DNA from 3 places in the Streptomyces sp. NPDC088707 genome. Region 1 is predicted to be linked to each of the others. Evidence: riboswitches for the same ligand, from Rfam matches in the RefSeq annotation. Region 1 holds a riboswitch; each other region holds the start of a gene.
What was found. A riboswitch is a leader RNA that binds a small molecule or an ion and turns the genes downstream of it on or off. The one in region 1 is predicted to bind cobalamin.

Region 2: linked by a shared signal. The riboswitch ahead of cobN (cobaltochelatase subunit CobN) and the one ahead of ACIP84_RS09665 (energy-coupling factor ABC transporter permease) in region 1 are both predicted to bind cobalamin.
Region 3: linked by a shared signal. The riboswitch ahead of metE (5-methyltetrahydropteroyltriglutamate--homocysteine S-methyltransferase) and the one ahead of ACIP84_RS09665 (energy-coupling factor ABC transporter permease) in region 1 are both predicted to bind cobalamin.

The regions. Positions count from the first base shown of each region.
Region 1 covers NZ_JBIVLV010000002.1:514,643-518,967, reverse strand. Annotated here, with positions in the region: gene dhaK (dihydroxyacetone kinase subunit DhaK) at 1-422, shown strand, start outside; gene dhaL (dihydroxyacetone kinase subunit DhaL) at 449-1,084, shown strand; gene ACIP84_RS09670 (PTS-dependent dihydroxyacetone kinase phosphotransferase subunit DhaM) at 1,081-1,578, shown strand; cobalamin riboswitch at 1,724-1,959, shown strand; gene ACIP84_RS09665 (energy-coupling factor ABC transporter permease) at 1,988-2,686, shown strand; gene ACIP84_RS09660 (energy-coupling factor ABC transporter substrate-binding protein) at 2,683-3,117, shown strand; gene cbiQ (cobalt ECF transporter T component CbiQ) at 3,124-3,873, shown strand; gene ACIP84_RS09650 (energy-coupling factor ABC transporter ATP-binding protein) at 3,870-4,325, shown strand, end outside.
Region 2 covers NZ_JBIVLV010000003.1:277,406-281,730, forward strand. Annotated here, with positions in the region: gene cobN (cobaltochelatase subunit CobN) at 1-3,006, opposite strand, end outside; cobalamin riboswitch at 3,042-3,200, opposite strand; gene ACIP84_RS12055 (cobalamin biosynthesis protein CobG) at 3,457-4,325, shown strand, end outside.
Region 3 covers NZ_JBIVLV010000002.1:337,889-342,213, reverse strand. Annotated here, with positions in the region: gene ACIP84_RS08970 (ATP-binding protein) at 1-1,418, shown strand, start outside; gene ACIP84_RS08965 (UBP-type zinc finger domain-containing protein) at 1,415-1,768, shown strand; cobalamin riboswitch at 1,878-2,106, shown strand; gene metE (5-methyltetrahydropteroyltriglutamate--homocysteine S-methyltransferase) at 2,269-4,325, shown strand, end outside.

The DNA of each region.
Region 1 (4,325 bases):
TGAGCGCGTGCACGACGCCCGCCAAGGGCAGCCCCACCTTCGACCTCCCCGAGGGGGAACTGGAGTTGGGCATCGGCATCCACGGCGAACCGGGACGCGAGCGGCGTCCGATGATGACCTCCCGCGAGATCGCGGACTTCGCCGTCGACGCCGTCGTGGAGGACCTCCGCCCGTCCGGTCCCGTCATCGCCCTGGTGAACGGGATGGGCGCCACCCCGCTCCTCGAGCTGTACGGGTTCAACGCCGAGGTGCAGCGCGTCCTGGGCGAGCGGAGTGTGCCGGTGGCCAGGACCCTCGTCGGGAACTACGTGACCTCGCTCGACATGGCCGGCTGTTCCGTGACCCTGTGCGAGGTTGACGAGGAGCTCCTGCGCCTCTGGGACGCGCCCGTGGAGACGCCCGCGCTGCGCTGGGGCCGGTGAGACGAGCGAGGGAAGAGGAGACCGACATGACGCAGACCTTCGACGCCGACTTCCTCGTGCGCTGGCTGGCCGCCGTGGCCGAGGCCGTCGACCGGGAGGCGGACCGGCTCACCGAACTCGACTCGGCCATCGGCGACGCCGACCACGGCGCCAATCTCAGGCGCGGCTTCGCCGCCGTGACCGAGACCCTGGCCAAGGACCCGCCGGCAACGCCCGGCGCGGTGCTCACCGCCGCCGGGCGGCATCTGATCTCCACCGTGGGCGGCGCTTCGGGGCCGCTGTACGGCACGCTGCTCCGCCGTACCGGCAAGACGCTCGGCGACGACGAGCGTGTCACCCGCGAGCAGTTGGCGGAGGCGCTCGGCTCCGGCGTGGCCGCCGTGTCCCAGCTGGGCGGCGCGCAGGTGGGCGACAAGACGATGCTCGACGCGCTCGTGCCGGCCGTGGAGGGGCTGCGGGACTCGTTCGGCGCGGCTCGCGCGGCGGCCGAGGAGGGCGCGCTCGCGACCGTACCCCTGCGGGCGCGCAAGGGCAGGGCCAGCTATCTGGGCGAGCGGTCGGTGGGGCACCAGGATCCCGGGGCCACGTCCTCGGCGCTGCTGTTCGCCGCGCTCGACGAGATCGCCCGTACGGAGACCGCGGACGCCGAGGAGACGTCATGAGCAGGGGGAACGGGACCGGCCCGGATGCGGTCGAACCCGGCACCGCCGGTTCCGGTTCCGGCGCCGGATCGGGTGGCGGTGCCGGTGCCGGTTCGGGTGCCGTCGGCATCGTGCTCGTCTCGCACAGCGCCGCCGTCGCGACCGCCGTGGCCGAGCTGGCCCGGGGGCTCGCGGGCGGCGGTGACCTCGCCCCGATCCGTCCGGCCGGCGGGACTCCCGACGGTGGTCTCGGAACGAGTTCCGAGCTGATCTTGGAAGCGGCGAAGGCCGTCGACCGGGGCGCCGGTGTGGCGGTCCTCGTCGATCTGGGAAGCGCGGTGCTCACCGTGAAGGCCCTCCTCGCCGAGGGCGACGAACTGCCCGAGGGTGCCCGGCTCGTCGACGCGCCGTTCGTCGAGGGCACGGTCGCCGCCCTGGTCACGGCGAGCGCCGGCGGGGACCTCGACGCCGTGGCGGCGGCCGCGTCGGAGGCGTACGCCTACCGCAAGGAGTGAGGGCGCGGGACGCTCCTCGCGGCGCTCACGGCGGCGGTCGTCGTGGCGCCCGGTGCCCTCGCGGCCCTCGTGCGCCACGGCAGGAACAGCCAGGCGGCGGGAATCCGGGGGATCCACGGCCCCGCCCACGGGACCCGGCAAGCGCCCACATTGTGATGTACCTGGTCAACGCACTAATGTCGCAGGGCCTTGGTGTACGGGAAACCGGTGCAGTACCGGTGCGGCCCTCGCCACTGTGATCGGGAGGTCCGGCTCCACCCCCGCGGGAAACGCCCTCGGGGAAGCCACTGGACCACGTCGGGAGACCGTCGTGGTGTGGGAAGGCGGAGTCGGGCGGAATGACCGTCAGCCAGGAGACCGGCCAGGGTGCGTTGTCCATCCACGAGGTGCTGGAGAGGGTCTCCCAACCATGCATATAGCCGAGGGGTATCTGCCCCCTGTGCACGCGGCCGCCTGGGGCGTCGCGTCCGCGCCGTTCGTCGTCCACGGGGTCCGCGCGCTGACCCGCGAGGTGCGGTCGAATCCTGAGTCCACCCTGTTGCTCGGCGCCGCCGGCGCCTTCACGTTCGTCCTGTCGGCACTCAAGTTGCCCTCGGTGACCGGTAGCTGCTCGCACCCGACCGGTACAGGTCTGGGCGCCATCCTGTTCCGGCCGCCGATCATGGCGGTCCTGGGGACGATCACCCTGCTCTTCCAGGCCCTGCTGCTCGCCCACGGCGGCCTGACCACGCTCGGCGCGAACGTCTTCTCGATGGCGATCGTCGGACCCTGGGCCGGGTACGGGGCCTTCGTTCTGCTGCGCCGGTTCGGCGCGCCGCTGATGGTCGCCGTCTTCTTCGGCGCGTTCGTCGCCGACCTGTCCACGTACTGCGTGACCAGCGTCCAGCTGGCGCTCGCCTTCCCCGACCCGGGCAGCGGCATCCCCGGCGCACTCGCCAAGTTCGGCGGGATCTTCGCCGTCACGCAGATTCCGCTCGCGGTCAGCGAGGGCCTGCTGACCGTGCTCGTGATGCGCCTGCTCACCCAGTCCAGCAAGGGCGACCTGGTCCGGCTCGGTGTCCTCGCCGGACGCACGTCGGAGCGCCGCGAGGAGGCGACCGCGCGATGAGCCGGAACACGAAGATCAACGCCCTGCTGCTGCTCGTCGTCGCGGCGCTCGCGGTCCTGCCGCTCGCGCTGGGGCTCGGGGACCACAAGGAGGAACCCTTCGCGGGGGCCGACGCGGAGGCCGAGACGGCGATCTCGGAACTCCAGCCCGACTACGAGCCGTGGTTCAGCCCGCTCTACGAGCCGCCCTCCGGTGAGATCGAGTCGGCGCTGTTCGCCCTGCAGGCGGCCCTCGGCGCCGGTGTCCTGGCGTACTACTTCGGCCTGCGGCGTGGCCGCCGACAGGGGGCGGCGCGGGCGGAGACGGCCGGGCCGGCCGATACCGACGCCGATGCCGATGCCGATGCCTCGACTGCGGTCCCGACCGCGAGCGCGACCGCGGACCACGCGGGCGGCTCCGGTGGCGGGTCCGTCGGCGGGCCGGGCGCGTAGCCGCCGATGCTGCCGATCGACGCGGCGGCGCACAGCAGTCGCTGGCGCCGCCGCCATCCCGCCGAGAAGGCGCTTCTCGGCTTCGGTCTCACCCTGTGCGCGGTCGGTCTGCCGCCGTGGCCGGGCGCGGTGCTCGTCGCGGCGGCCACGCTCACGGTGCTGCTCGGTCCGGCCGGTGTGCCGGGCCGGGCGCTGTGGCGCGCGTTCCGGATCCCGCTCGGGTTCTGTGTCACGGGCGCGATTCCGCTGCTCTTCGAGGTGGGCAGCGCCCGGGGGCTCGTGGCCCTCGCGCCGGACGGTCCGACGCACGCGGGCGAGTTGCTGCTGCGGACCGCCTCAGCCTCGCTCGGGGTGCTGCTCTTCGCGTTCACGACGCCGGTGTCCGACGTCCTGCCCCGGCTGGTAGGGGCCGGGGTGCCGGCGCCGGTGGTGGACGTGGCGCTGGTGATGTACCGGATCATCTTCCTGCTGCTCGACGCGATGTCCAAGATCCGGCAGGCGCAGGCGGCCCGGCTCGGGCACACCACGCGGGCCGCGACCTGGCGTTCCCTCGCGGGCCTCGGTGCGACCACCTTCGTCCGGGCCTTCGACCGGGCGCAGCGCCTGCAGTCGGGGCTCGCCGGGCGCGGGTACGACGGGACGCTGCGGGTCCTGGTGCCCGCGTGTGCGCTGTCCCGCCCGTTCCTCGCGGCGACGGGCGCGCTGCTCGCCGGACTCGTCGCCCTCACCCTCGTACTGGAAAGGCTCCTTCCGTGACGTCTCCGACCCCTGTCGTGGAACTGGTGCACGCCGGCTTCGCCTACGAGGACGGGCCCCCGGTCCTGTCCGGCGTGGACTTCGCCGTCGCGGAGGGGCGGGCGGTCGCGCTGCTCGGGCGCAACGGCAGCGGCAAGACGACGCTGCTGCGCCTGCTCAGCGGCGGGCTGCGGTGCGTGAGCGGCTCGCTCCGCCTGGACGGTACGGAGGTGGCGTACGACCGGAAGGGACTGACCCGGCTGCGGACGACCGTGCAGCTGGTGGTGCAGGATCCCGACGACCAGCTGTTCGCCGCGTCGGTGGAGCAGGACGTGTCGTTCGGTCCGATGAACCTGGGACTGCCCGAGGAGGAGGTCCGGCGACGGGTCCGCGAGGCCCTGGAGGCGCTGGACATCACGGCGCTCGCCGACCGGCCGACGCATCTGCTCTCGTACGGGCAGCGCAAGCGGGCG
Region 2 (4,325 bases), on a different contig from region 1:
GTACGCGTAACCGCCCCACACCGTGTACACCTCGGCGAGGTCGGCGTCGGTGCGCCAGTCGCGGGAGTCGATCAGCTGGAGGATGCCCGCGCCGTACGTGCCGGGCCGGGAACCGAAGATACGGGTGGTGGCCCGCCGCTCGTCGCCGTGCTCGGCGAGGTCGGCCTGCGCGTGCGCCCGGACGTAGTTGTCCTCGGCGGACTCGTCCTCCAGGCCCGCGACGAGCCGGACGGCGTCGTCGAGGAGGCCGATGACGTGCGGGAACGCGTCCCGGAAGAAGCCCGAGATGCGCAGGGTGACGTCCACGCGCGGGCGGCCCAGCTCGGCGAGCGGGATCGGCTCCAGACCGTTCACCCGGCGCGAGGCCTCGTCCCACAGCGGGCGGACGCCCAGCAGGGCGAGGGCCTCGGCGACGTCGTCGCCGGCGGTGCGCATCGCGCTGGTGCCCCACAGGGAGAGGCCCACGGACGTCGGCCACTCGCCGTTGTCGGTGCGGTAGCGCTCCAGGAGCGAGTCGGCGAGCGCCTGACCGGTCTCCCAGGCGAGCCGGGACGGCACGGCCTTCGGGTCGACCGAGTAGAAGTTCCGTCCGGTCGGCAGGACGTTGACCAGGCCGCGCAGCGGCGAACCCGACGGGCCGGCCGGGACGAAGCCGCCGTTCAGGGCGTGCACGGCGTGGCTGAGCTCGTCGGTGGTGGCGGCCAGCCGCGGCACGACCTGCTCGCAGGCGAAGCGGAGCACGGCGTGCACCTCGGCACCGTACGCGGCGGCGACCGCCGGGACCGCGTCCACGGACCAGTCCGCCGCCTCCATCGCCTCGACCAGCTCGCGGGCCTTCGCCTCCGCCTCGTCGGCGGTGGTGCGGGTCGCGGCCGACTCGTCGAGGCCGAGGGCCTCGCGCAGACCGGGCAGCGCCTGCGTGCCGCCCCAGATCTGGCGGGCGCGCAGGATGGAGAGGACCAGGTTGACCCGGGCCTCGCCCTCCGGGGCGCCGCCGAGGACGTGCAGACCGTCGCGGATCTGGGCGTCCTTGACCTCGCACAGCCAGCCGTCGACGTGCAGCAGGAAGTCGTCGAAGCCGTCGTCCTCGGGACGCTGCTCCAGACCCAGGTCGTGGTCGAGCTTGGCGGCCTGGATCAGCGTCCAGATCTGGGCGCGGATCGCGGGCAGCTTCGCCGGGTCCATGGAGGAGATCTGCGCGTACTCGTCGAGCAGCTGCTCCAGGCGCGCGATGTCGCCGTACGAGTCGGCGCGGGCCATCGGCGGCACCAGGTGGTCGACGAGCGTGGCGTGCACACGGCGCTTGGCCTGGGTGCCCTCGCCCGGGTCGTTGACCAGGAACGGGTAGATCAGCGGGATGTCGCCGAGGGCCGCGTCGGGGCCGCAGGCGGCAGACAGGCCGGCGTTCTTGCCGGGCAGCCACTCCAGGTTGCCGTGCTTGCCCAGGTGCACCATGGCGTCGGCACCGAAGCCGCCGTCCTCGGCGCGGGCGGCGATCCAGCGGTAGGCGGCCAGGTAGTGGTGGGACGGCGGGAGATCGGGGTCGTGGTAGATCGCGATCGGGTTCTCGCCGAAGCCACGCGGCGGCTGGATGAGGATCAGCAGGTTCCCTCGGCGGAGGGCCGCGAGGACGATGTCCCCCTCGGGGTTGCGCGACCGGTCCAGGAACATCTCGCCGGGCGCCGGGCCCCAGTGCTCCTCGACGTGGGTCCGCAGCTCCTCCGGGAGGGTCGCGTACCAGCGCTTGTAGTCGGCGGCCGGGATGCGGACCGGGTTCTTGGCGAGCTGCTCCTCCGTCAGCCAGTCCTGGTCGTGGCCGCCGGCCTCGATGAGGGCGTAGATCAGCTCGTCGCCGTCGCCGGAGACCAGGCCGGGCAGCTCCTCGACGGGCCCGAAGTCGTACCCCTCCGCGCGGAGGCGGCGCAGCAGCGAGACGGCGGAGGCGGGGGTGTCGAGGCCGACGGCGTTGCCGATGCGGGAGTGCTTCGTCGGGTACGCGGAGAGGACGAGCGCCAGCCTCTTCTCGGCGTTCGGGATGTGCCGGAGGCGGGCGTGCCGTACGGCGATCCCGGCGACGCGGGCGGCGCGCTCGGTGTCGGCGACGTACGCGGGCAGCCCGTCCTCGTCGATCTCCTTGAAGGAGAACGGCACGGTGATGAGCCGGCCGTCGAACTCGGGGACGGCGACCTGGCTCGCGGCGTCCAGCGGGGAGAGACCCTCGTCGTTCTCCTCCCAGGCGGCGCGCGAACCGGTCAGGCAGAGGGCCTGCAGGATCGGCACGTCGAGCGCGGCCAGCGCGCCCGCGTCCCAGGCCTCCTCGTCGCCGCCGGCCTGCGCCTCGGCGGGCTTGGTGCCGCCCGCCGCGAGGACGGTGGTGACGATCGCGTCGGCGGTGCGGAGCCGGTCGAGCAGCTCCGGCTCGGGGGCGCGCAGGGAGGCGACGTACAGGGGGAGGGCCTGGGCGCCGGCGTCCTCGACAGCCTCGCAGAGCGCGTCGACGAAGGCGGTGTTCCCGCTCATGTGGTGGGCGCGGTAGTAGAGCACGGCGACGGTCGGGCCGGTCGTCGTGCGGGCGGCGCGCTCCAGGGGGCCCCAGGTGGGGGCGGCCGCGGGGGACTCGAAGCCGTGCCCGGTGAGCAGGACGGTGTCGGAGAGGAAGCGGGCCAGCTGCTCCAGGTTCGCCGGGCCGCCGTGGGCCAGGTAGGCGTGCGCCTCGGTGGCGACGCCGACGGGGACGGTGGACGCCTCCATCAGCTGGGCGTCGGGGGCCTGTTCACCGCTGAGGACGACCACCGGCTTTCCGGCCGCGCGCACCGCGTCGAGGCCCTCCTCCCAGGAACGGAGGCCGCCGAGGAGCCGTACGACGACGAGCTCGGCCTCGGCCAGGAGGCCGTTCAGCTCGGCCAGGGGGAGACGGGCGGGGTTGGCGAAGCGGTACTCCACCGGGCCGCCGGCCGCGCGGGCGCTGAGCAGGTCGGTGTCGGAGTGCGACAGCAGCAGAAGCATGGCGAGCGCAGGCCTTCCTCGGGGTTGTCCGCGCCCCGGGTGGTCGTATGGACGGCGGGAGTTCCTGACTCACCGTCCCGGGGGCGTGCAGACGCACAGCCCGGGCCGGCTCACAGTGGCGGGACCGCGCCGGATTCTCACCGGGCTTCCTCCCCGGGGTCCTGGGACCCCATGCCGTCTGCATAGTAGATCGTGCGGTCGACGGGCCGGGTCGGGTGGCGGAGTCGGCCGGATCACACTGCGGATCACGCTGCGGTCCACCGTGCGGTTCACACCGCGGATCACCGTGCGGTTCACGCTGCCGTTCACCGTGCGGACGGAGCCCCCGTTCCGACCGCGGCCGGACCGGGCTCCGGCCTCCGCCGCCCACCGCGCCGGCCGGCCCACGGCCGAAGGGAGGGCCCCGTGGCGGCCGGATCGCGCCCGGTGGCCGCCCGGCGACCCGTCGGTATGCTCGCCGCCATGCCGCCCACCCCGCCCCCGACGCCCGACCCGGGCGAACCTCGCATACGGGACCGTGGCGACGCGTGCCCCGGGGCGCTGCGCCTGCACTCCGCCGACGACGGCCGTCTCGCCCGACTCCGCCTGCCCGGAGGCCGTTTGACGTCCCGTCAGGTCGAGACGCTGGCGGACGCAGCGGAGACCCTGGGCGACGGACGGCTCAGCATCACCTCGCGCGGCAACGCCGAGCTGCGCGGCCTCGCCGACGACTGCGGGGCCGAGCTGGCGGCACTCCTCGACGCGGCGGGCCTGCTGCCCTCCCCCACCCACGAACGCGTCCGCAACATCGTCGCCTCCCCGGCCTCGGGCCTCGACGGACTCGGCGCCGCCGACGTGCAGTTGTGGGTCCGCGAGCTGGACACCCTCCTGCGTTCCGCGCCCTGGGCGGCGGCCCTTTCCGGCCGGTTCCTCTTCGTCCTCGACGACGGACGCGGCGATGTCGCCGGGCTCGGCGGGGATGTGACCTTGGTCGCAGTGGGAGGCGGAGAGGCGGAGCTGCACGTCGGCGGGCGAGCCGTCCGGCTCGCGAGCTCCGACGCGCCCACCGCGGCCCTCGCGGTGGCGGGCGGGTTCCTGGCCGCCGCGCGGAAGGCCGGAACCGGGGCCTGGCGGGTCCGGGAACTCCCCGAGGCGTACCCGGTGGACCCGCTGGAATCGGGGGTGACGGCCCGGCCCGTGCCCGCGCCGGAACTCCCCCGGGGCCGTCCCCTCTCCCCCGGCGTCCTCGGGCCCGCCGCCCTCTCCGTGCTCGCCCCGCTCGGCCGGCTCACCGCCGCCCAGCTCCGGGCCCTGCTCCCCGCCGAGGAGGTCCGGCTCAC
Region 3 (4,325 bases), 180 kb from region 1:
TCGGGCCCGGCGCCGTCTACACCGAGGGCGACCCGGCCACCTGCTTCTACGTGATGATCGAGGGAACCGTCGTCCTGTACCGCCGGGTCGGCGGCGACGACGTGGAGGTGAGCCGCACCTCGCAGCGCGGGGTGTACGCGGGCGCCATGCAGGCGTATCTCGGCGACCGGGTGCCCCAGACGTACAACAACTCCATGCGGGTGACGGAGCCCACCCGCTTCTTCGTCATGCCCGCGCAGTCGTTCGCCGACATCATGGCCGAGTGGTTCCCGATGGCGGTGCACCTCCTCGAAGGGCTGTTCTTCGGCTCCAAGAACACCCAGCGCGCCATCGGACAGCGTGAACGGCTCCTCGCGCTCGGCTCGTTGTCCGCGGGACTCACCCACGAACTCAACAACCCGGCCGCGGCAGCCGTCCGGGCCACGGCGGCGCTCCGGGAGCGGGTCGGCAAGATGCGGCACAAGCTGTCCGTCATCGCCAAGGGCCCGTACTCCAGGGAGGCGCTCGCCGACCTCATCGAGATTCAGGAACGCACCGCGGAGCGTGTCGCCAAGGCGCCGGTGCTGAGCCCGCTGGAGGCGTCCGACCGGGAGGACGAGCTCGCCGACTGGCTGGAGGACCACGGCATCCCGGAGGGCTGGCGCATCGCGCCCACCTTCGTCCAGGCCGGTCTGGACACGGACTGGCTGGAGCAGGTGGCGGCGACGGTGGCCGACGACGTGCTGCCGGGGGCCGTCGGCTGGCTCAACTACACCGTCGAGACAGAGCTGTTGATGGACGAGATCGACGACTCCACCAACCGCATCTCCCATCTGGTGGACGCCGCCAAGCAGTACGCCCAGCTCGACCGCGCCCCGCACCGCGAGGTCGACGTCCACGAGCTCCTCGACAGCACGCTCCTGATGCTGTCCGGCAAGATCGGCGACCGGGTGCGCGTCGTCAAGGACTACGACCGCTCCCTCCCCGAGGTGCCCGCCTACCCGGCGGAGCTGAACCAGGTGTGGACCAACCTCATCGACAACGCGGTGTCCGCGATCGGGAGCGACGGCGGCGACGGCACCCTGACGGTCCGTACGGCCCGGGAGGGCGACCGGCTGCTCGTGGAGTTCCGCGACACGGGCCCCGGCGTCCCCGAGGAGATCCGCAGCCGCATCTTCGACCCCTTCTTCACGACAAAGCCGGTCGGCGAGGGCACAGGGCTCGGCCTCGACATCTCCTGGCGGATCGTGGTGAGCAAGCACCACGGAAGCCTTCAGGTCGAGTCCGTACCGGGCGACACCCGGTTCCAGGTACTGCTGCCGCTGACCGCCCCCGCGGCGGAGTCCGAGCCGGATCCCGGGGCGGAGACCGGATCCGACTCCCCCGCCCGCACCGGCGTCACCACCGACACACCCGACACACCCGAGGAGCAGGCATGACCGAGATCGAGGGAATCGACCCGAGCGTTCCGCCCAGCGGGCCGGGCTGCGGGGACTGCGACTCGGTGGGCGGCTGGTGGTTCCATCTGCGGCGCTGCGCCCAGTGCGGCCACATCGGCTGCTGCGACTCCTCCCCCGCCCAGCACGCCACCGCGCACTGGAAGTCCACCGGGCATCCCCTCGTCCAGAGCTTCGAGCCGGGCGAGAGCTGGTTCTGGAACTACGCCACCGACGACCTGTACGACGCGGGACCCGCACTCGCCCCGCCGGACGGCCACCCCGCCGACCAGCCGGCCCCCGGACCGGCCGGCCGCGTCCCGCAGGACTGGCAGCGGCACCTCCACCGCTGAGGGCCGCCGGCCCCCGTCCGTCCGCGCGCCGGCCGACCCGGTGGTGGCCGAAGTGTGGCCTTCGCGTTCCGCGATGCGGTCAGGGGTGTGCGGTGGGCGTTCGTCCGCCTAAGGTGGCCGTGCAGCTGGTTCGCCCCGTCCGCCAGGCGGGATGCGTCGTAAGAGGGAACCCGGTGGGAATCCGGGACTGCCCCGCAGCGGTGAGCGGGAACGACCGCCGTCATACGCACTGGGACCGGACAACGGTCCTGGGAAGCGACGGCCAGTAGGTGCCCTCCGGTCGCATCCGGAGAGCGTGCCCGCGAGTCCGAAGACCTGCCCGTTGCCCGCGCGCGGACGATTCCGCGTGCGGAGATCCCGGTGACCTCGTGGGCGGGTCGGCGCGCATATCGAGCGGCACGTGCGGCACTTCCGCGTCGTGGTCCGCCGGTCTGTCCGTTCCTTCGCGTCCGCGTCCCGTCTCCGGGGCGCTCAGGACACATCTCGCGAAGGAGAGTTCCGTGACACCGAAGCCCGCGCCAGCACGAGCCACCGTGTACGGGTACCCCCGCCAGGGGGAGAACCGTGAACTGAAGAAGGCCGTCGAGGGGTACTGGAAGGGCCGTGTCGACGCCGGCACGCTCCGGGAGACCGCGGCCGAGCTGCGCAGGTCGAACTGGCGGGAGCTGACCGAGGCCGGCCTCCACGAGGTGCCGACCGGTGACTTCTCGTCCTACGACCACGTCCTGGACACCAGCGTGATGGTCGGCGCGATCCCCGACCGGCACCGTGCGGCCGTCGAGGCGGACGCGCTCGACGGGTACTTCGCGATGGCCCGCGGCACCGAGGACGTCGCGCCGCTGGAGATGACCAAGTGGTTCGACACCAACTACCACTACCTGGTGCCCGAGCTCGGGCCCGACACCGTCTTCACCGCCGACTCCGGCAAGCAGGTCGCCGAACTGAAGGAGGCCCTCGCGCTCGGCCATGCCGCCCGCCCGGTGCTCGTGGGCCCCGTCACCTACCTGCTGCTCGCCAAGCCCGCGCGGGGCGTGGCCCCGGACTTCGAGCCGCTGACCCTGCTGGACCGGCTGCTGCCGGTGTACGCGGAGGTGCTCGCCGATCTCCGCGCCGCCGGAGCCGAGTGGGTGCAGCTGGACGAGCCGGCGCTGGTCCAGGACCGGACCCCGGCCGAGCTCGACGCCGCCGCCCGTGCCTACCGAGCGCTGGGCGGCGCCACCGACCGTCCCCAGCTGCTCGTCGCCTCCTACTTCGGGCGGCTCGGGGACGCCCTGGGCGTGCTGGCCAAGGCACCGGTCGAAGGGCTCGCCCTCGACTTCACGGAATCGGGCGCCGCCAACCTGGAGGACCTCGCCGGCGTCGGCGGGCTGCCCGGCAAGCGCCTGGTGGCGGGCGTCGTCAATGGACGCAACGTCTGGATCGACGACTACCGCAAGTCCCTCGGAACCCTCGGTACGCTCCTCGGGCTCGCCGACCGGGTGGACGTCGCCGCCTCCTGCTCCCTCCTGCACGTGCCGCTCGACGCCGCCGCCGAGCGGGGCATCGATCCGCAGATCGCCCGCTGGCTCGCCTTCGCCCGGCAGAAGACCGCGGAGATCGCCGTCCTGGCGCGCGGGCTCGCCCTGGGTACGGACGCCATCGCGGCCGAACTCGCCGCGAACCGGGCCGACCTGGCGTCCCGTTCCGGGTCCGCCCTCACCCGGGACCCCGCCGTACGGGCCCGTGCCGCCGCCGTCACCGACGCCGACGGGCGGCGCTCGCAGTCGTACGCGGTGCGGAGCGTGGCCCAGCGGGCCCAGCTCGGCCTTCCGCTGCTGCCGACGACGACCATCGGCTCGTTCCCGCAGACGAGCGAGCTGCGCGTCGCACGGGCCGACCTGCGGGCCGGCCGGATCGACGCCGCAGGCTACGAGGAGCGGATCAAGGACGAGATCCGCGAGGTCCTCTCCTTCCAGGAGAAGACGGGGATCGACGTCCTGGTGCACGGCGAGCCCGAGCGCAACGACATGGTGCAGTACTTCGCCGAGCAGCTCACCGGCTACCTCGCCACCGAGCACGGCTGGGTCCAGTCGTACGGCACCCGCTACGTCCGGCCCCCGGTCCTGGCCGGGGACATCTCCCGCCCCGAACCGATGACCGTGCGCTGGACGACGTACGCCCAGGCGCAGACCTCGAAGCCGGTCAAGGGCATGCTGACCGGTCCGGTGACCATGCTCGCCTGGTCCTTCGTACGGGACGACCAGCCGCTCGGGGAGACCGCGCGGCAGGTGGCCCTCGCCCTGCGCGACGAGGTGACCGACCTGGAAGCGGCCGGGACCTCGGTGATCCAGGTCGACGAACCGGCGCTGCGCGAGACGCTGCCGCTGCGAGCCGCCGAGCACGCCGCCTACCTGGCCTGGGCGACCGGGTCCTTCCGCCTCGCCACCGGCGGCGTGCGGCCGGACACCCAGATCCACACCCACATGTGCTACGCCGAGTTCGGCGACATCGTCCGGGCCATCGACGACCTCGACGCCGACGTCGTCAGCCTGGAGGCGGCCCGCTCCCACATGCAGGT